Linked DNA regions of Methylorubrum extorquens. The protein of the gene in region 3 interacts with the protein of the main gene of each other region in a pairwise test. Links are inferred from orthologs where the notes say so. Each region holds a gene or a part of one and is shown on either strand. Other genes may lie near its edges.

Region 1 (4,774 bases), 3.4 Mb from region 3 along the record:
GCGACCTGCACCACCAGGGCGACGAGCCCCCAGACGATGCAGTCGATCAGAGAGCCGGCATAGCGCACCGCCGCCGAGAGCGGGATCGAGTAGCCGAGCAGGCTGCCGCCGAGCGCCAGGGACGCGGCAAGGTTGCCCTCGCGCACCAGGGCGATCTCCCGGTGCGCCGTCGCGGTGAGGTAGGTCACGAGGTAGAGGGCAGTGAGCCCGAGGGAGACGGCGAAGTAGGCAAGGAAGGCCGGCAAGCCCGAGATCGTCGTCAATGGCTCCCTCCAGCCTCAAGCGCCGGCGGCCGCATCCGCGGCCTTGGCTCACGCTTCGCTCGACGCCTCGGCTGAGCCGAGGCCGCTCCGCGGGCGCTCTTGGCGCCTGGACAGCGATGCAATCGCTCTTCGAGGATCGCACCGCTTCCTGTCACACCAGCCGGCTCTGCTCGATCGCGGCGGCGATGAACCCTTTGAACAACGGGTGCGGCTCGAAGGGGCGCGACTTCAACTCCGGATGGAATTGCACGCCGATGAACCACGGGTGGCCCTCGTGTTCAACTGTCTCGGGCAGCAGTCCGTCCGGCGAGGTGCCGGAGAAGCGCAGACCCTTGGCCTCTAGACACGCGCGATAGGCCATGTTGACCTCGTAGCGGTGCCGGTGGCGCTCCGAGATCTCGGTGCCGCCGTACATCTGCGCGATCTTGGTGTCCGCACCGAGCGTCGCCTTGTAGGCGCCGAGCCGCATGGTGCCGCCGAGATCGCTCTCGGCCGCACGGCGTTCCAGCTCGTTGCCGCGCATCCACTCGGTGAGAAGGCCGACCACCGGTTCCTCGGTCGTGCCGAACTCGGTGGAGTTGGCCCCCTCGATCCCGGCGAGCGAGCGCGCCGCTTCGATCACCGCCATCTGCATCCCGAAGCAGATGCCGAAATAGGGGATGTTGCGCTCGCGGGCGTAGCGGGCCGCGCGGATCTTGCCCTCCGCGCCGCGCTGGCCGAAACCGCCGGGCACGAGGATGCCGTGCAAGCCTTCGAGGAACGGCGCCGGGTCCTCGCGCTCGAACACCTCCGCCTCGATCCATTCGAGGTTGACGCGGACGTTGTTGGCGATGCCGCCATGCGTCAGCGCCTCGGTGAGCGATTTGTAGGCGTCCTTGAGCCCCGTGTACTTGCCGACGATGGCGATGGTGACCTCGCCCTCGGGGTTGCGCACCCGCTCGAGGATGTCCTGCCAGAGGTCGAGCTTCGGCTCAGTCTCGGGCTCCATCTGGAAATGCGCCAGGATCTCCCGGTCGAGGCCCGCCTCGCGGTAGGAAAGTGGCACGGCGTAGATCGTATCGACGTCGCGCGCCTCGATGACTGCGCTCTCCCGCACGTTGCAGAACAGGCCGAGCTTGCGCCGCTCGTCTTGCGGGATCGGCCGGTCGCAGCGGCAGAGCAGGATGTCGGGCTGGATGCCGATGGAGCGCAACTCCTTCACGGAGTGCTGCGTCGGCTTGGTCTTCAATTCACCGGCGGACGGGATGTAGGGCAGCAGCGTTAGATGCAGGTAGCAGACGCTGCCGCGCGGGCGTTCCTGGCCGATCTGGCGGATGGCCTCGAAGAAGGGCAGGCCCTCGATGTCGCCGACCGTGCCGCCGATCTCGACCAGCACGAAGTCGTAATCGTCGTTGCCGTCGAGCACGAACGTCTTGATGGCGTTGGTGACGTGCGGGATCACCTGGATCGTGGCGCCGAGATAGTCGCCGCGCCGCTCCTTGGTGATGATGTCGAGGTAGATCCGCCCCGTGGTCACGTTGTCGGCGCGTGAAGCCGGCAGGCCAGTGAAGCGCTCGTAATGGCCCAGATCGAGGTCGGTCTCGGCGCCGTCGTCGGTGACGAACACCTCGCCGTGCTGCGTCGGGCTCATCGTGCCCGGATCGACGTTGAGATAGGGGTCGAGCTTGCGCAGGCGCACGCGGTAGCCGCGGGCTTGGAGCAAAGCTGCCAGGGCGGCGGAGGCGAGGCCCTTACCCAGGGAGGAAACCACGCCGCCGGTGATGAAAACGTACCGCGTCATGGGCTCCGGTCCATAAAGGGGCTCAAGCGATTCGCCAAACCGCAACGGTTGCCGCACCCCGCCGGCCACGCGGGAGGCGGCACGGGGCGAGGCCCCTCATGCCGTTGAGGAATTCGTCTCTCACATCCCCGCGGCCGATGCGCCGGCCGCAAGGGTCTTATCCGCAGATGGTGCGGCTCGGCCGCAGCGGGCTCAGCGCGATTGCGGCGCATCCGGCGTCGTCGGTGCGGCCGGCGGCGTGCTCGGGGCGGGAGCCGGCGTCGCCGGCGTGGCGGGCGCGTCGGTCGGCACCGAGGCCGGCTGGCCGGGCTGAGCCGGAGCGCCGCTGCGAAGCGTGTCGAGCAGGTTGTCCGCGTTCACCGGCTTCTGGGTCTGCGTCTGGCCCTGCGGCGTCCCGGCCTCGTCGAGGATCGAGCGCGGCGCAGCGGTGCGGTGGGCCATGATCGCCAGCGCGATGCTGGTGGTGAAGAAGAGTGCCGCCAGGATCGCGGTCGCCCGCGTGAGCGCGTTCGCCTGACCGCGGCCGGTCATGAAGCCTGAGACGCCGCCGCCCCCGCCGCCGCCGAGCCCGAGCCCGCCCTCCGAGCGCTGCAGCAGCACCACGGCGATGAGCGCCAGGACGATGATGAGGTGGACGACGATGAGGACGGTCTGCATAGCGATTCCGGTGCCCGCTCGCGCGGACGCTGTCGGTGTGCCGGACTAAAGGTCGCGCGCAAAAGCAGCGCGCCCGCGTATCCGCTGCACGAAGTGGGGGCTCCTACACCGTTTGCCCACCCGCGCCAACCGGCCTTCATGCAAGCGGGCGGGACAAACGATTTGCACGAGGCCCACACGAAGGATGTGTCGCGGCATCCGGAGCCGCCGCTCGCCTCGATATAAAGACAGCGTTCTGGAAAAACGCCGCAGGAGCATGGTCATAGGGCCACGGCCCGTGCGAGGAGTCGGAATGAGCGATTTTCAGCACGAAGCCGGGCGGTTCGCCGCCTTCATTGACCGCGCCGACCGCGAGGAGATGGAGGCCGTGCAGTCCGACCTCCTGCGGATCGCCCTGGAGCGGCCCGATCCGGCGGGGCGGGCGCAGGCGATGGATGCGCTGCAGGCAGCCCTCTCCGACCGGATCCGGCCGGACGCGATGAGCCCGCTGCAGCAGGCCTTCTACGTCGCGGTGCTCTCGATGATCGAACGCACCAAGGAGGCGGTGGCGAAGGCGCCGGCCCGGGCGGACTGACCGCGAGCCCGGCGCGTTCCATGCGACGGGACCGGCAGGCCCTCCTCGTCGTCGATGACCAGGCGAGCTTTCGCGTGCCAGGCACGATCGTCGCGGGCATCGCCGCGCTAAGCCGGACGCTGCACACGGTCGCCACCGTCGAGCGGCACGACGAGGCGGTGACGCCGTTCAGGGCGCAACTCGGCTGGGCGCCGCCGGCGGACGAAGAGCCGCTGGTCCCGGCCGACCGGGTTTTCGTCAAGCGCGGCTACCTGCCGCCGCTCGCGCTGATCGATCATTTCAGGGCGCTCGACATCGAGCGCGTCCTCGTCTGCGGCGTGCAGTCGGAGACCTGCTGTCTCGCCGCCGGCTTCATGCTGTTCGATGCCGGGTTGCGCCCGACCCTGCTGCCGTGGCTCAGCGTCGGATCGTCCCTCGACCGCTCCGGCTCACTCGGAGCCGAGCTCTGGCGGCATCATTTCGGAAGCGTTCTGATCGGTCCCGAGGCGATGTAGCCTACGGGCAAATCACGGGCTCAGCGGGTCGCGGTGCAGCGCGCGGTCGCCAGCGCCGACCATGCCGGTTCGAAATCCGGCTCGGCCCCGTCGTCTCGCTGCACCGTCGCTTCGAGGCGCACGACACCGCCCGAACGCTCGACCTCGGCGACGAGCGTCGTCTCCTCGCCGCCGGATCCTCCGGCCTCGCGCGTGACCCGGTAGCGGGCGATCGTCGCACCGAGCGGCCGGCGCTTCGGCATGGGAGCCGCGTCACTGCCTTGTCCGGGCATCAGCCTGATCTCGAACACGCTGCGCCGGCCCTGCTGCCCGATCGGTTGCAGGACGATCTCGTCGCCGCGTGCCTGGGCCGAAAAACCCTTGGGGATATCGAGGGTCGGCCGACAGCCGCCCGGGGCCGTGATCGCCGCACCCTGCGATGCCGTGGTTGTGAGGAAAACGAGGATCGTTCCGGCGGCCGACAGAAGCGGCCGGGCGCCGAACAGTCTCGGCCCGATGCGCCCCGCGGCGCTGCGCGGCTGGGGAACGCTCACCCCTCGTAGGCTCGGCAGATTCCCAAAAAGTCCTCCGCTACGAGGCTGGCGCCGCCGACCAGCGCGCCGTCGACGTTCTCCACCGCCATCAGTTCGCGGGCGTTCGAGGGCTTCACCGAGCCGCCGTAGAGGATGCGGATCTTGTGCGCCTCCTCGCCGACGAGCTTGTCGAGCATCTCGCGCAGCGACGCGTGGACCTCGGCGATCTCCTTGGCGGTCGGCGTGCGGCCCGAGCCGATCGCCCAGACCGGCTCGTAGGCGATCACCGTGTCGGCGCCGGTCGCGCCCTTCGGCAGGCCGATGGCGAGCTGCGCGCGCACGATGTCGAGCGCCCGGCCCTGCTGGCGCTCCTCCATGGTCTCACCGACGCAGATGATGCCGCGCAGGCCCGCGCGGCGGGCGCCGAGCGCCTTGGCGTGGACGCCGTCATCGGTCTCGTAATGGTAGGCGCGCCGCTCGGAATGGCCGACGAT
Region 2 (4,636 bases), 3.6 Mb from region 3 along the record:
GCGGCCGCTCTCGGTCAGGGGTCATACGGTGTGGCTCGCCGGGCTCGGCGACCAGCTCGCGCTACTGCCGGGTCGGAAGCGCCACAGTCACCCCCGCATCGGCCTCGACGACTTGGCCGGAACGCTGGCGAAGGTCCTCGACAGCGCGCCCGCGATCCTGCTGGCGCACGAGCCCGACATCTTTCCGCAGGTCCCGCCGCGGATCACGCTCACGCTCTCCGGTCATACCCATGGCGGACAGGTGCGCTTATTCGGGCGCTCTCCGGTCGTCCCCTCTCTCTACGCCAACCGCTTCGCCTAAGGCCATGTCCGCGAGCAGGCGGATCTCATCATTTCCGGTGGGCTCGGCACGAGCATCGCGCCGGTGCGTCTCGGCGTACCGCCGGAGATCGTCGTCGTCGAACTCGGGGCCGATGGTCCAGGGAACTGAGACATGCGTCGACCACATAGCAACCGCGACATAATCGACGAAAAAGTGAGCATATTTTAACTATTCAAGGCTGCATCGGCGATAATCCCCGCGATGCAAATGCGAAACAACCATCTGTCATACAACGATTTATTTTGAACCTGCAGATTCTTCCAGCGGCAATCCGGCGCATCTGCGGCCATCGAAGGCAGCGTCGGCGGCATGCGGAACAGGCGTGCACCGCACAAGTTGAGGGCCCGACCCCGCTCTTCGGGAGCGCCGGCCCAACGAACGATTTCAGCACGACCTTCAAGGAACTCTCCGCCATGAAGACGACCGTCCTGGCCGCCCTCGGCCTGTCCGTCGCTACCCTCGCCACGCCCGCCCTGGCTCAGGACGCCCTGCCGCTGCGCATCGGCAGCGACGCGCCGATCGGGCGCGCCGCAACTGACACCCGCGATTTCCGCGCCGAGGCTTTGCGCTCGGATGCTACCAGCATCGAAGCGAGCCGGATCGCCCTGGAGCGTTCCCGCAACCCGAGGGTCCGCAACTATGCCAACCGGATCCTCGTCGAGCGTGAGGCCACCACCCGGGCGCTGCTGCCCGAGGGCACCTCGCTGACCGCCAGCGGTCGCGTCGTATCCGACCAGCAGGGTATCCCGACCCGCCTCGACAACCCGCTTGGCGTGGTGCTGGCCCCTGTGACGCTGGCCGCCAACATCGGCACCGGCATCGTCGGTGGCGTGCTCGGCGGCGTTGGCCTCGTGGACAACAGCCCGGGCGAGCCCGGCCGTCGCGTCGCCCTCGGCCCGAACGGCCAGCAGCGCCTCGAGCGCCTTCGCTCGGCCCGCTCGGCCCGCGAGTTCGACCAAGCCTATGTCGCCGGTCAGGCTCGTTCGGATGCGCGCACGCTGGCCCTCTACAGCAGCTATGCCCGCAACGGCGACAGCGCCGACGGCCGCACCTTCGCGAACCAGGCTCTGCCCTACATCGCCGACGAGCACGCCCACTCGGCGAGCCTCGCCAACCGCATCGGCGGCTGATCCAAGCAGACCCATCCCATCTGGCAGGGCTGTTCCCGAAAGGGGGCGGCCCTCGCCTCATGACGCCGATCGACGACAGGCCGCGCGCTCGTCTCGCCATGCGCGGCCTGAACCTCTAGACACCGGTTCTTCCTCGCAACCGGATTTCCATGACGACAGCGGCACCTGAGAATGCGCACCGGCTCCCGGTGCGGATCTATTACGAGGACACCGATTTCTCGGGCTTCGTCTATCACGCGAGCTACCTGCGCTTCATGGAGCGGGGCCGCACCGAACTCCTGCGCACTCTCGCGGGCGACCAATCCGAGATGCACGCGGAAGGCACAGGCCTCGTCTTCGTCGTGCGGAAGATGACCCTCGACTTCCTCAAGCCCGCCCGCATGGACGATTGGATCGACGTGCTGACTTGGTCGAGCGAGCTGCGCGGCGCCTCGATGCATCTCGCTCAGGAAGTGCGCCGCGGCGGGGAAACGCTGGTACGCGCCGAGGTCGTGGTCGCCTGCGTCAGAAACGGCCGGGCGATCCGCCTGCCGGACGGGTTGCGCCGGGCGCTCACCCCACCCAACACCTGAACGAAACCGATCCTTAACCTTGAGAGGTGCTTAACGATCCCTCGCAGGGAAAGCCTCATCGCCACGAAAGTGCCCGGAGGCGACCCTTACTTTCGACAGATTCACGAGTGATCTCAAGCCTCATCGCTCAAAGGATCAGTCGGCAGTCCGGTGCGCCTCGGCGCGGCCCTGACGACGCGAGGATCGTTCGATGACCCCAGCCGATGCCATGCAGGCCGCGCCCGTCGCAGACATGAGCCTGTTCGGCTTGTTCTGGCAGGCGCACTTCGTCGTCAAGCTCGTGATGGTGGGCCTGCTCGGCGCCTCGATCTGGTGCTGGTCGATCATCGTCGACAAGACCCTGCTGTTCCGCCGGGTCGAGGCCGAGATGGACGCCTTCGAGGAGGCGTTCTGGTCCGGCCGCTCGCTGGAGGAACTCTACCGCTCCTTCAACGACCGCCAGCCCACCGGCCTCGGCGCGCTGTTCGTCGCCGCCATGCGGGAGTGGAAGCGCTCCTTCGAGGGCTCGGGCCGGCAGATCCACTCGCTGTCGCAGCGCATCGACAAGGTGCTCGACGTGACGATCCAGCGCGAGGTCGAGCGGCTCGATTCGCGCCTCCTGTTTCTCGCCTCGATCGGCTCGGCCGGCCCCTATATCGGCCTGTTCGGCACGGTCTGGGGCATCATGACCGCCTTCACCTCGATCGCGGCCTCGAAGAACACCTCGCTCGCCGTCGTGGCGCCCGGCATCGCCGAGGCTCTATTCGCCACCGCCATCGGCCTGTTCGCGGCGATCCCGGCGGTGCTCGCCTACAACAAGCTTCAGGCCACCGTGTCGAAGTCGCAGTCGCGGTTGGAGGGCTTCGCCGACGAGTTCTCGGCGATCCTGTCGCGGCAGATCGACGAGCGCCTTTCGGTCGCCGCCTGATCCGGCCGTTACAGCAGCGGGAGCCAATCCAATGGGCATGACGCACGGCGCGGCACAGGGCGGCGGCAAGCGCCGCCGCCGCGGACGGCGCGGACACGGCGCCATCAACGAAATCAACATGACGCCGTTCATCGACGTCGTGCTGGTGCTGCTGATCGTCTTCATGGTCGCGGCACCGATGATGACCGTCGGCGTGCCCCTCGACCTGCCACAATCGAAGGCGAGCCCGCTCAACTCCGACGTCAAGCCGATCACGCTCTCGATCCGCCGCACGGGCGAGGTCTATCTCGGTGAGGTCGAGCTGAAGGACGACGACATCGTGCCCCAGCTCATGCAGACTTCGAAGACCGGCACCGAGGAGCGGGTGTTCGTGCGCGGCGACAAGCGCGTCGATTACGGGCGCGTGGCCCAGGTGATGGCGATCGTGACCGGCGGCGGCTTCAAGAAGGTCGCCCTCGTCACCGAGCCGGAATCGAATTAGCGGAGCAAGGCACCGTGGCTCTGCGCTGGCCCAATTCACTCACCGAGCCTTTCCGAAATCGCGAACCCGGCGTCTGGATCTCGGCCGCGGCCCATGCTGCCGTGCTGGGCGCCGCCCTGTTCGCCGTCGCCGCACCGGCCATGCCGGACGCGCAGGAAGGCGTGCCGGTCGAGGTGCTGACCGAGCAGCAATTTTCCGAGCTGACTCGCGGCGAGCGCAACGCGGAGAAGCCCGAGAACACCCCGAACCGCGCCGATCGCGTGGCGGAGAAGCACGAGCAGCGCGAGCCCGAGAACGCCAAGACCGACGCACCCGCAGCCCCCACCCGAACCGCCGATACCCGCCTCGCCGCCGTCGACGCGATGCCGCTGCGCGCCGACTCCGCCGACCCGGTGAAGGAGGAGGCGGAAGCCGCAGCGGCCAAGGCGGAGGCCGCGAAGGCCGAAGCCGAGAAGGCGGCTGCGGCCAAGGCCGCCGAGGCGAAGGCCAAGGCCGAGGTCAAAGCGAAAGCGGATGCCGCTGCCAAGGCCGAGGCGGCAAAGGCCGAGGCTGTCAAAGCGGCCGAAGCGAAAGCCGTCGCAAAGGCGGAGGCCGAAAAGCGCGACGAGTTGCAGAAACTGGTCGAGCGCGAGCAGGCCGAGGCGGAAGCCGCCGCCAAGGCGGCCGAGGCGAAGGCCAAGGCGCGCGCCGAGGCGAAGGCGAAGGCCGACGCCAAGGCCAAAGCTGAAGCGAAGGCCGAGGCGGAAGCCGAAGCCAAGGCTGAAGCGAAGGCCAAGGCCGAAGCGGCGGCAAAGGCGGAAGCCGAGGCCGAGCACCGCAAGCAGGTCGCCGAAGCCAAAGCCAAGGCGGATGCCGAGGCGAAGGCAAAAGCCGAAGCCGCCGCGAAAGCCAAGGCCAAGGCGATGGCCGACGCCAGGGCGAAGGCCGATGCCGAGGCCAAGGCGCGCCAGCAGGCGGAACTCGCCAACAGGGCCAGCCCTGGCGACAGCCGCGAGACGCAGACCCGCGCCGCCTCGCAATCGACCGGTTCGACCGGCCGTGAGGTCCAGCGCACGGCCTCGCTCGGCGCGGCCTCCGGCACCGCCCAGCGGCTTTCGCCGTCCTTGCGCGACGCCCTCGTCGGCATGCTGCAACAGCAGATCGAGCGGTGCTACTCGGCGCCGCCCGGCGCGACGCAGGGCGTGGTGCTGCCGATGCTCGACATCCGCCTCAATGCGGACGGTT
Region 3 (5,345 bases):
GGTGACAGCGATGTTCTCGTTGGCCAGCCTGACAGCGGCAGCCGGAGTGCGGCCGGGGGCCCGGAGGCTGGTCATTTCGCCGGCGGAGGCATGCGCGCCGCCCTCGGAACCGAAACGCTCGGCCAGCATCACGACGAAGATCACGTTGGCGATGGCAGCGGCGAGAACGACGAGGGCGATCATGGCGGGCAGGTCCGTTGCTGCGTTGCGATAAAGCCTATATCGCACCGCATTCTGGATTCTGGTATACCAGATACCTAAGCTCCGACATGCGGCCGACGCATAACTGCACGCCGGCCTGCTGCTCCTCATGCCCTCAGGGCTTTTTGGTTTCACCCCCGGCAGGAGCGGCGCTGCTGCCGGCGCGCTCGACCTTGGCCGCCTCGCGCAGCTTCACGATCGTGTCCTGCTGCGCCTTGCGGGTGAGGTACTGGTCGATCTGCTCCTTCATCTCGTCGAAGGTCGGCACCGGCTTCGTCCGCTTCTCCTCGACGCGCAGCACATGCCAGCCGAACTGGGTCTTCACCGGATCGGAGATCTGGCCCGGCGTCATCTTGAAAGCGGCGTCGGCAAACGGCTTCACCATCCGCTCCTGGGTGAACCAGCCGAGATCGCCGCCCTCGGTCTTGGAGCCGGGGTCCTTCGAGACCTCGCCCGCGATCTTGGCGAAATCCTCGCCGCCCTTGATGCGCGCGGCGATCTTCTTCGCCTCGTCCTCGCTCTCGACGAGGATGTGGCGGGCCCGCACCTCCTCCTCGGGCTTCATCGACTTCACGGTCTGTTCGTAGAGCGCCTTGGCGGCCTCGGGCGTCACCGCCTTCTTGGCCTCGCGCTCGAGGTAGTCGTCGAGCAGGAGCTTGTCGCGGAAGTAGGCGAGCTTGCGCTTGAACTCCGGCGATTCGCCGACCTTGGCGGCTTCGGCCGCCTGCGCGCCGACCTTGAGATCGACCATGTAATCGACGAGCAGGTTCTGCTTGGCCCCCTCATCGACGCCCGGCAGCGACAGCGCCGGATCCTCGCCCGCGATCGCGAGGTCGGCCGCCGTGACCGGCTGGCCGTTGACCCGCGCCACCACCGTCTCCGGCGGGACCGCCGCCGAGACGGGAGCGGGCGCGCTGGGCGTCTTCTGGCCCGCAGGCGCTGGCTGGGCCGCCGGCGCTTGCGCGAGGGCGGCGCCCGGCAGGGTGAGCATCAGCGCGAGGGCGCTCGCGCGCCGGAGGGAGAACGGAATCGGCATCGGAAGCGTCGTTCCTTGGGCGTCGTCCCCGCCGGGCCGGTCTGTACGCCGTCCGGCTTCGTCCCGCGGGGCTCGTCGGGAATGCGGCAGGTGCCGCGAAGCGCGACACAGGTGGAACCTCTTCCGGGCAAAGGCAAGCGTGGCCGTGATCGTCGCGAGGTCTCGTGACCGCGGGTCGATGAGGCTGTCGCACGAAGAGCGATGGCACCGCCTGTCGGGGGCGAAAAGTACCGCGCGGAGCGGGCTTTTCAGAAATTTGGATCCTGAGCGGAGCGAGAGCTTGAGCCCGCGGCGGCGGGCGCCGACGATGAAGGCCGGCCAAAAAGCCGGACCGGGCGACCTCTTGACTGTCCGGTCCGGCACTACCGGATGCGCCTGCGGATATTTACCTCTATAAGCCCGCCCAACGCAGGCCGGCGGCGCGAAAAATGCCGCTCGCGACGACCTCACGACCGCAGGTTCACGATGCTCGGTGCCCTCGCCAAGAAGATTTTCGGCTCGTCCAACGACCGCCGCGTCAAGGGTTTTCGCCCACGCGTCGCGGCCATCAACGCGCTCGAACCGGAAATCAGCGTTCTCTCCGACGAGCAGCTGCGCGCCCGCACGCAGGAGTTCCGTGACCAGCTCGCCGCCGGCACCCGCCTCGACGACCTCTTGGTGCCCGCCTTCGCCACCGTGCGCGAGGCGGCCAAGCGCGTGCTCGGCCAGCGCCACTTCGACGTGCAGATGATCGGCGGCATGGTGCTGCACGAGTCCGGCATCTCGGAGATGAAGACCGGCGAGGGCAAGACCCTGGTGGCGACGCTGCCGGTCTACCTCAACGCGCTCGAGGGCAAGGGCGTCCACGTCATCACCGTCAACGACTACCTCGCCTCGCGCGACGCGGAGTGGATGGGCCGGGTCTACCGCTTCCTCGGGCTCACCGTCGGCACCATCGTGCACGGGCTCGACGACGGGCAGCGCAAGGAAGCGTATACCTGCGACATCACCTACGGCACCAACAACGAGTTCGGCTTCGACTATCTTCGCGACAACATGAAGTACGAGCTCTCGCAGATGACGCAGCGGGGGCACCACTTCGCCATCGTCGACGAGGTCGATTCGATCCTCATCGACGAGGCGCGCACGCCGCTCATCATCTCCGGCCCGGTGGACGACCGCTCGGAACTCTACGTCGCCGTTGATACGGTGATGCCGCGCCTGACGCCTGAGCATTACGACCTCGACGAGAAGCAGCGGCAGGTCTCGCTCACCGAGGCCGGCAACGAGTTCATCGAGGAGGAGCTGCGCGCCGAGGGCATCCTCAAGGAGGGCGACCTCTACGACGCGCACAACGTCACCATCGTCCACCACGTGAACCAGGCGTTGCGCGCCCACACCCTGTTCACCCTGGACAAGGACTACATCGTCAAGAACGACGAGGTCGTCATCATCGACGAGTTCACCGGCCGCATGATGCAGGGCCGGCGCTACTCGGAAGGCCTGCACCAGGCGCTGGAAGCCAAGGAGCGGGTGACGATCCAGCCCGAGAACCAGACGCTCGCCTCGATCACCTTTCAGAACTACTTCCGCCTCTACAAGAAGCTCGCCGGCATGACCGGCACCGCCTCGACCGAGGCCGACGAGTTCGCCGAGATCTACAAGCTCGACGTGGTCGACATCCCGACCAACAAGGAGGTCGAGCGCGTCGACGAGGACGACGAGGTCTACCGCACCGTCGAGGAGAAGTACGAGGCGATCATCAAGGAGATCGACAAGGCGCATGCCCGCCACCAGCCGATCCTGGTCGGCACCGGCTCGATCGAGAAATCGGAGCTGATCGGCGAACTGCTGAAGAAGGCCGGCTACACCCTGCTCGACTATTCCGACCCGAACGCTCTGACCGACGTCTACAAGGCCGCCCGCGAGAACCGGGTGACCAAGCGCTTCGCCGTGCTCAACGCCCGCTTCCACGAGCAGGAAGCCTACATCGTGGCCGAGGCCGGCGTGCCGGGCGCGATCACCATCGCCACCAACATGGCCGGTCGCGGCACCGACATCAAACTCGGCGGCAACCTCGAGATGCGCATCGAGAAGGAGCTCGGCGGCATGGCGGAGGGGCCTGAGCGCGACGCGGCGATCGCAGCGCTGAAGGCCGAGATCGCCGAGAACCGCACCAAGGTGCTGGCGTCGGGCGAGAAGGCTGACCCGGAAGCGGGCCGGAAGAAGGATCTGCCGGGCGGGCTCTACATCATCGGCACCGAGCGCCACGAATCCCGGCGCATCGACAACCAGCTGCGCGGCCGCTCCGGCCGCCAGGGCGATCCGGGCCGCTCGAAATTCTACCTGTCCCTCAAGGACGACCTGATGCGGATCTTCGGCTCCGACCGCATGGACGGGATGCTGCAGCGGCTCGGCCTGGAGCAGGGCGAGGCGATCATCCACCCCTGGATCAACAAGGCGATCGAGAAGGCGCAGCAGAAGGTCGAAGCGCGCAACTTCGACATGCGCAAGAACGTGCTCAAGTACGACAACGTGATGAACGACCAGCGCAAGGTCGTGTTCGAGCAGCGCCGCGACCTGATGGGCCAGGACAGCGTGCGCGAGACCGTGGACGAGATGCGCCACGGCGTGATCGACGACTTCGTCGCCGTGCACATCCCCGAGAACGCCTATGCCGAGCAGTGGGACGCGGAGGGGCTGAAGCACCGCGCCCTCGACGTGCTCGGCCTCGACCTGCCGGTGGAGGAGTGGGTCCGGGAAGAGGGCATCGCCGACGAGGAGATCCGCGAGCGCCTGCGCAAGGCTTCCGACGAATCCTACGCCGCCCGCGTCGAGCGCAACGGCGTGGAGGTGATGACCTATGTCGAGAAGCAGGTGGTGCTGCAGGTGCTCGACCACCTCTGGCGCGAGCACCTCGTCACCCTCGACCACCTGCGGCAGGTGATCGGCTGGCGCGGCTTCGCTCAGCGCGACCCGCTCAACGAGTACAAGTCCGAGGCGTTCGAGCTGTTCAACGGCCTCGTCACGGCCCTGCGCGAGCAGGTGACCGCCCAGCTCTCGCATGTCGAGATCATGCAGCAGCAGCCGGAGGGCTTCACCGACGGCGGGTTCGAGAGCGCTGGCTTCAGCGAACCGCAATTGCCGCCGATGTTCCCCGAGCACCGCGACCCGGTGACCGGCGAGAACGAGTTCGCCTTCGCCGGCTCGGGCAGCGACGGCGGGGCGGGCGGCGCCTACGGCTTTGCCGCACGCGAACTCTCGACGGACGCCGCCGTGCTGGAGCGCAAGCCCGACGACGCCTCCACCTGGGGCCGGGTCGGCCGCAACGAACCCTGCCCCTGCGGCTCGGGCAAGAAGTACAAGCACTGCCACGGCCGCTTCGCTACCGAGGCGTGAGCCTGCGGTGAGCGGCGCGCTCGTCTACGGGCTGGAGCCGGATCTCGACGCGGAGACCTTTTGGGGTGTCCTCGTCGAATCCGGGCTCGAGCCCTGGCGACCGGACGAAGATCTCGAACGACTCCGGCGGATTCTGAAGGGTTCCGACCTGATCGTCACCGCCCGGCTCGGCGGGCGCCTCGTCGGCGTGGCGCGCACGCTGACCGATTTCGCCTTCTGCGCCTATCTCGCCACCCTCGCGGTTGCCCGCGACTGCCAGGGCCTCGGCATCGGCCGCCGGCTGATTGCGGAAACGCGGGCGGCGGCCGGCCCCGAGGTCTCGCTGCTGCTCACGGCCGCGCCGGGGATCGAGGGCTATTACGAGGCCCTCGGCATGCCGCGCGTGCCGCACGCCTTCCGCACCGACCGGGAGCGGTGACGGGTCAGGGCGCCTCGGCCGCCAACGCCTCCAGTACCGCGTGGGCTGCTGCGATGCGCGCTCGTATGGGAAACGCGCGGTTGGCTAGCATGACGAGGCCGATGCGTTTGGCCGGTACGAAGGCGACGTAGGCGCCAAAACCGTTGGTCGAGCCGGTCTTGTTGAACAGCGTCGCCCCCGTCGGCACCTGTGGCGGATCGAGCGGCGCGGCAGGTTGCGCCTCGAACCGCACCGGATCGGCGTTGCCGGCCTGAAGGCGCTCCAGCGGGATCGGAAAGGGCAACTGCTCCCAGCCGAGCCCCTGCACCATCG
Region 4 (4,784 bases), 260 kb from region 3 along the record:
GCGCTGGGAGCGGCTGTCCTCGGTGGTGGCGGCAAGCCACCAGACCAGGGCAAGCGCCCCGAGGCCCGCTGCGCCGAGCGCCAGGAAGGATCCGCTCCAGCCGAACCAGCCCTGGGCGAGACCGCCGTACCATGCCGAGAGCGCGCCGCCCGCGCCCTGCACGGCGTTGACCGTGCCGAGCGCCGTCTGGGTTCGGCCCGAACCCCAGGTGAGGTCGGCCACCACCACCGGCACCGCCACGCCGATGATGCCCGAGGCCACGCCGTCGAGGATCTCGGCGGTGATGAGCCAGTAAGGGTCGTCGATGAAGGCCGAGAGCGCCGCCCGGATTGGCAGGACGAAGCAGGCGGCGATGAGGAGCTGGCGCCGGCCGCGCCGGTCGGCAAGCGAGCCGGCGGCGAGCGCCACCGGCACCATCACGAGCTGGGCCACCATGACGTATCGGGCGGTCCAGGCGGTGGGGTTGTCCGCCGTGTGGACGAGCTTCTGCCCCAGCAGGGTCAGCATGCCGCCATTGCCGAGTTGGAACAGGGCGAGCGCCACCGCGAGCACGAGCAGCCGCTTGTTGGTGAAGACGTCGAGGTAGGAGGAGCGGGCGGGCTCCGTCTCGTCCTCCTCCGTCCAGCCGGCCGCCCGGCGCCGGCTGAAGGTGCCGGCCGGCATCGCCCACGCGGCGGCGATGGCGGCGGCGGCCATGGCCCCCAAGACCCAGAAGGCGATCTCGGGCCCGAAATGGGCGGTGCCGAGGGTGATGAGCCCGGCCGCGATCAGGATGCCGACATGGTTGAAGGCCTGGTTGCGCCCCTGCTGGCGCGGGAACGCCTCCTTGCCGACGACGCCCAGCGTCAGCGCCGTGACCGCGAGCAGCAGCAACGTGCCGCCGGCCGCAGCCAGAAACTGTGCTGCCAGCACCGGCACGAAGGAATGGGCCGGCATCAGCAGCAGCGTGCCGGCGAGGATCGCGACGCAGGAGACCACGATGAGCAGGCGCGGGCGCCCAAGCCGGTCGACCAGCGCGCCGAAGGGGCCGCTGAGCAACAGCGTGCCCACCCCCACCAGCGTGGTGACGAGCCCGACCTGCGACGGGCTCCACTGCCGCATCTGCGCAAGCCACGTGCCGAGGAACGGCCCGAGCCCGCCCTGGATGTCGCCGATGAAGACGTTGATCAGGGCAAGGTGGGTGGTGGGCGCCATGCTGTCCTTGGGGGCGGGCCGGGGGCGGCGGCCGTAGCGTACCGCCGCCCTCAGGGCAACGCTCGCCATCGCCGCCGGGCTCGGCCCCGGCGGCGCGACCCGGATGCGCAGGCCCGGACTATGAGGCCCGGCTACCGTGGCGCGAGCCAGCGCTGGAAGCCGTCGGCGTAATCGTTGGCGGCCCGGTCGAACTGGTCATCGGCCCCGGCCGAGACCATGACGGCATCCACCAAAGCGACCGCGCCCTGGCCGGCGGGTCGGGTGCCGATCGCGCCCCGGTACGTCGTCAGCAGCGCGCCCGAGCGCGCGTCGACCACGGCGATGTCGGCCTGCACGCTCGGATGGCCGCCGATGAGCACCCGCTGCGCGGCGGAGGGGATATCGACCCGGTTGATCGTGGCGACGAGCCGCACCGGCCGGGAGCCCTCAGGCCGGGCCGCGGTCACGCGCTCCAGGGCGCGCTTGAGGCGGCTCGCGGCGAGATCGCGCAGATGGGCACGGGCGGCCGGCGTCGCGGTGAGAGCCGGATCGGTCTGCGAGAGGCCGCGGGCGCGCAGGTAATCGTCTTCGGCAGCGCTCCAACGGATCGCGGCCTCGGGCGGGACGCGAACCTCAAGACTGGTAAAGCGCAGGTTGGCCGTCTCCTGCGGCGAGAGCGTATTGGGCGCAACGGTGGTGCAAGCGGACAGGCCGAGCGCCAGGAGAAGCGCGGCAAAGGTCGGACGGCGGAACATCGGGAAGGCTCGGGTCGGCAGCCAAAATCGGCTGCGACCGGCGCGCTAACACAGCTGTTGCGCGAGCTCTGCGGCCAGAGAGCCACAAGACACCGCAAATCAAACAAATGATGCAAAACAAAACCCCAGGGCCGTCAGCCCTGGGGTTTTGCTCAGAGAATTCGAGAGGAAGGTCTACGCGAAGCCTCGCCTCAGGAGGCGAGCGGCGCGCCCGGCTGGCCGCCCTGGGCCTGCGCTTCCATCATCTTCTGCTGATAGAGGCCGACGAAATCGATCGGGTCGATGTAGAGCGGCGGGAAGCCGCCGTTGCGCACGGCCTCGGCGACGATCTGGCGCGCGAACGGGAACAGCAGGCGCGGGCACTCGATCATCACCGCCGGGTGGATCTGCTCCTGCGGGATGTTGCGCATGCGGAAGATGCCGGCGTACTTCAGCTCGAAGGCGAACAGCACCTCGTTCTGGATCTTGGCATCGCCCTCGAGCGTCAGCTCGACTTCGAAGTCGGCGTCGGCGATCTGCTGGGCGTTGACGTTGACCTGGATGTTGATCTGGGGTCCGCCCTCCTGCGGCTGCAGGGAGCGCGGCGCGTTCGGGTTCTCGAAGGAGAGATCCTTGGCGTATTGCGCCAGCGCGTTGATCGCGGGCGCGAGATCCTGGCCCTGCGCGCCGTTGCCGTTCGGTGCCGCGGTATCGGCCATGGCGTCTCTCCTTCTTGCGTCGTCTTCGGCGCGCACGTGTCCCGGCCAAAGAGCGCCCCTTCGGCGCGGGCTGCGGCTACCATGCCCGTATGCGGCGAACAAGCCGAACCGATGCGACCGCCTCGGCCCGGACCGGGCTTCGAACCCCGGTTCAGCGGCGCGCGTGAATGGGACGCGGCGGCTCGTCTGATTCGTTTCCCTGGAATACCTCGCAGGTCCGCCCATATCACGGTAAGGTCACGGACTTCGAACAGTCGGAGACATTCAGACCCAAGCGCCTACCAAGGTCTCCGTTCCCGGGTCGATCCCCGCGCCGCCCTCGGCTAAGAGCCGGTCTCGCGAACCCTTCTCCGGCTCCGGTCGGGAACCTCGCGGAACCATCTCCCGGAGCGCGGCGGGCGGGATCAGGGGGCGGACCTTTCCCGTCCGGGCGGCCTTACGGGCGCCGGACTCACGTGTGCGACGGTCACGATTCGGATCGGTGATGCAGGATTCCTTCGACGCAACCACTCTGATTTTCCTGGCGCTGGCCGTCTTCGTGATCTGGCGGCTGCGCTCGGTCCTGGGCCAGAAGACCGGCACCGAGCGCTCGCCCTTCCGGCCGGTGGAGCGCAATCGCACCGAGCCGCCGGCCGGCCGCAGCGAGGGCGACAACGTGGTCCGCCTGCCCGGCGCCGACCGCAGCCCGGCAGGAGCGGCGGCCGTGCAGACCGCGACCCGCGATTGGCGGGGCATCGCCGAGCCGGGCTCGGCGGTCGCCCGCGGCCTCGAGCAGGTGGTGCAGCTCGAGCCGACCTTCGAGCCCCGCGCCTTCCTCGAAGGGGCCAAGGGCGCCTACGAAACCATCGTGACCGCCTTCGCCAAGGGAGACCGCAAGACCTTGCGCACGCTCCTCTCGCGGGAGGTCTGCGAGGGCTTCGAGCGGGCGATCTCCGAGCGCGAGAAGCGCAACGAGACCGCGGAAACCACCTTCATCTCCATCGACAAGGCGGAGATCGCCGCCGTCGAGGTGAAGAACCGTGCGGCCCAGATCACCGTGCGCTTCCTCTCAAACCTCATCACCGCCACCCGCGATGCGGACGGCAAGGTGATCGATGGCAATGCCGAGACCGGCGTCGAAGTGCCAGACGTGTGGACCTTCGCCCGCACACTCGGCTCGCGCGACCCGAACTGGCAACTCGTCGCCACCGACGCGGGCGGCTGATCGTTTCGCCTCATGCCGTGTTTGCGCGTTTCCCTTCCGGCCGCAGCGGTCCTCGCCGCTGCGGCCGTTTCCATTCCCGCCGTACCCTCACGCGCGGATGGGCCTCCGCGCGTGCCGGGCGCCGTGCTGGAGCCGGTCCCCCTCGCAGCCCTGCCCGGCTGGCGCGAGGATGACGGGGCGGCCTCTCTCGACGCCTTCCGCCGCACCTGCGCCGGGCCCGGCCCCAACCCGCCCCAGATCGGGGGCGTGACGGGCTCGCCCGCCGACCTCGCGGCGGCCTGCGCCGCCGCAGCCGAGGTGAAGCCGAACGAAGCCAAAACATTCTTCGAGGCGCGGTTCTCCGCCTACCGCATCGTCCGCCCGGCCTCTGGAACGGAGCCTGAGCGCCGGGTCGGCTTCCTCACCGGTTATTTCGAGCCGGAACTCACCGGGTCGCTCGAGCCCGGCCCCGGCTACACCGCCCCCGTGCTGGCCCGGCCGGACGACCTCGTCAGCCTCGCCCCCGGCGAGACGGCGCCGGGGCTCGATCCGATCTACCGCGCGGGCCGGCGCACCGAGACCGGGCTCGTCCCCTATCCCGACCGCGCGGCGATCGAGGACGGGGCACTCGGCGAGCGCACCCGGCCGCTGCTGTGGCTGCGCGACGCCGTGGACCTCTTCGTGCTGCAGGTGCAGGGGTCCGGGCGAGTGCGCCTGCCCGACGGACGCGGGATGCGGGTGCTCTACGACGGCAAGAACGGCCAGCCCTACACCTCGATCGGCAAGCTGCTCGTCAACGAGGGCCATCTGCCGATCAACGGGCTGAGCCTGGAGCGCTGGACGGCGTGGCTGCGGGCCAACCCCGACCATGCCCGCCGGCTGATGCGGATGAACGCGTCCTACATCTTCTTCCGGACCGAGCCGGTGACCGACCCCGCCCTCGGGCCGCCCGGCGCCGCGGGCGTGCCGCTGAGT

Evidence for each region.
Region 1: the proteins of secA (region 3) and secG interact in binary tests that used the Escherichia coli proteins (3 or more experiments, as listed by UniProt). The link is inferred for Methylorubrum extorquens from one-to-one orthologs.
Region 2: the proteins of secA (region 3) and ybgC interact in binary tests that used the Escherichia coli proteins (3 or more experiments, as listed by UniProt). The link is inferred for Methylorubrum extorquens from one-to-one orthologs.
Region 4: the proteins of secA (region 3) and secB interact in binary tests that used the Escherichia coli proteins (3 or more experiments, as listed by UniProt). The link is inferred for Methylorubrum extorquens from one-to-one orthologs.

Annotation. Positions count from the first base shown.
Region 1 is NZ_JALJXF010000001.1:1,093,361-1,098,134, reverse strand. What follows is about bases 969-3,898. They hold secG (preprotein translocase subunit SecG), read right to left. Parts: upstream 2,701-3,898; coding sequence 2,236-2,700; downstream 969-2,235. Other genes in these bases: J2W78_RS05440 (Tsi3 family protein), read right to left, coding at 3,789-3,898; J2W78_RS05445 (cysteine hydrolase family protein), read left to right, coding at 3,295-3,768; J2W78_RS05450 (hypothetical protein), read left to right, coding at 2,993-3,274; J2W78_RS05460 (CTP synthase), read right to left, coding at 969-2,043. Outside these bases: J2W78_RS05465 (DUF350 domain-containing protein), read right to left, coding at 1-263; more of J2W78_RS05460, read right to left, coding at 415-968; more of J2W78_RS05440, read right to left, coding at 3,899-4,301; tpiA (triose-phosphate isomerase), read right to left, coding at 4,298-4,774. UniProt on the Escherichia coli protein: Subunit of the protein translocation channel SecYEG. Overexpression of some hybrid proteins has been thought to jam the protein secretion apparatus resulting in cell death; while this may be true it also results in FtsH-mediated degradation of SecY.
Region 2 is NZ_JALJXF010000001.1:920,599-925,234, forward strand. Bases 521-3,312 are described here. They hold ybgC (tol-pal system-associated acyl-CoA thioesterase), read left to right. Parts: upstream 521-1,601; coding sequence 1,602-2,024; downstream 2,025-3,312. Other genes in these bases: J2W78_RS04420 (DUF4142 domain-containing protein), read left to right, coding at 736-1,452; tolQ (protein TolQ), read left to right, coding at 2,215-2,931; J2W78_RS04435 (ExbD/TolR family protein), read left to right, coding at 2,963-3,312. Also shown: more of J2W78_RS04435, read left to right, coding at 3,313-3,412; cell envelope integrity protein TolA, read left to right, coding at 3,427-4,636.
Region 3 is NZ_JALJXF010000001.1:4,539,801-4,545,145, reverse strand. The notes cover bases 1,315-4,815. They hold secA (preprotein translocase subunit SecA), read left to right. Parts: upstream 1,315-1,702; coding sequence 1,703-4,615; downstream 4,616-4,815. Other genes in these bases: J2W78_RS21215 (GNAT family N-acetyltransferase), read left to right, coding at 4,623-4,815. Also shown: J2W78_RS21230 (hypothetical protein), read right to left, coding at 1-183; J2W78_RS21225 (peptidylprolyl isomerase), read right to left, coding at 317-1,237; more of J2W78_RS21215, read left to right, coding at 4,816-5,033; ampC (class C beta-lactamase), read right to left, coding at 5,038-5,345. UniProt on the Escherichia coli protein: Required for protein export, interacts with the SecYEG preprotein conducting channel.
Region 4 is NZ_JALJXF010000001.1:4,280,412-4,285,195, forward strand. What follows is about bases 874-3,813. They hold secB (protein-export chaperone SecB), read right to left. Parts: upstream 2,627-3,813; coding sequence 2,120-2,626; downstream 874-2,119. Other genes in these bases: J2W78_RS20005 (MFS transporter), read right to left, coding at 874-1,194; J2W78_RS20010 (hypothetical protein), read right to left, coding at 1,326-1,928; J2W78_RS20020 (Tim44/TimA family putative adaptor protein), read left to right, coding at 3,111-3,813. In the rest of the region: more of J2W78_RS20005, read right to left, coding at 1-873; more of J2W78_RS20020, read left to right, coding at 3,814-3,830; mltA (murein transglycosylase A), read left to right, coding at 3,843-4,784. UniProt on the Escherichia coli protein: One of the proteins required for the normal export of some preproteins out of the cell cytoplasm. It is a molecular chaperone that binds to a subset of precursor proteins, maintaining them in a translocation-competent state.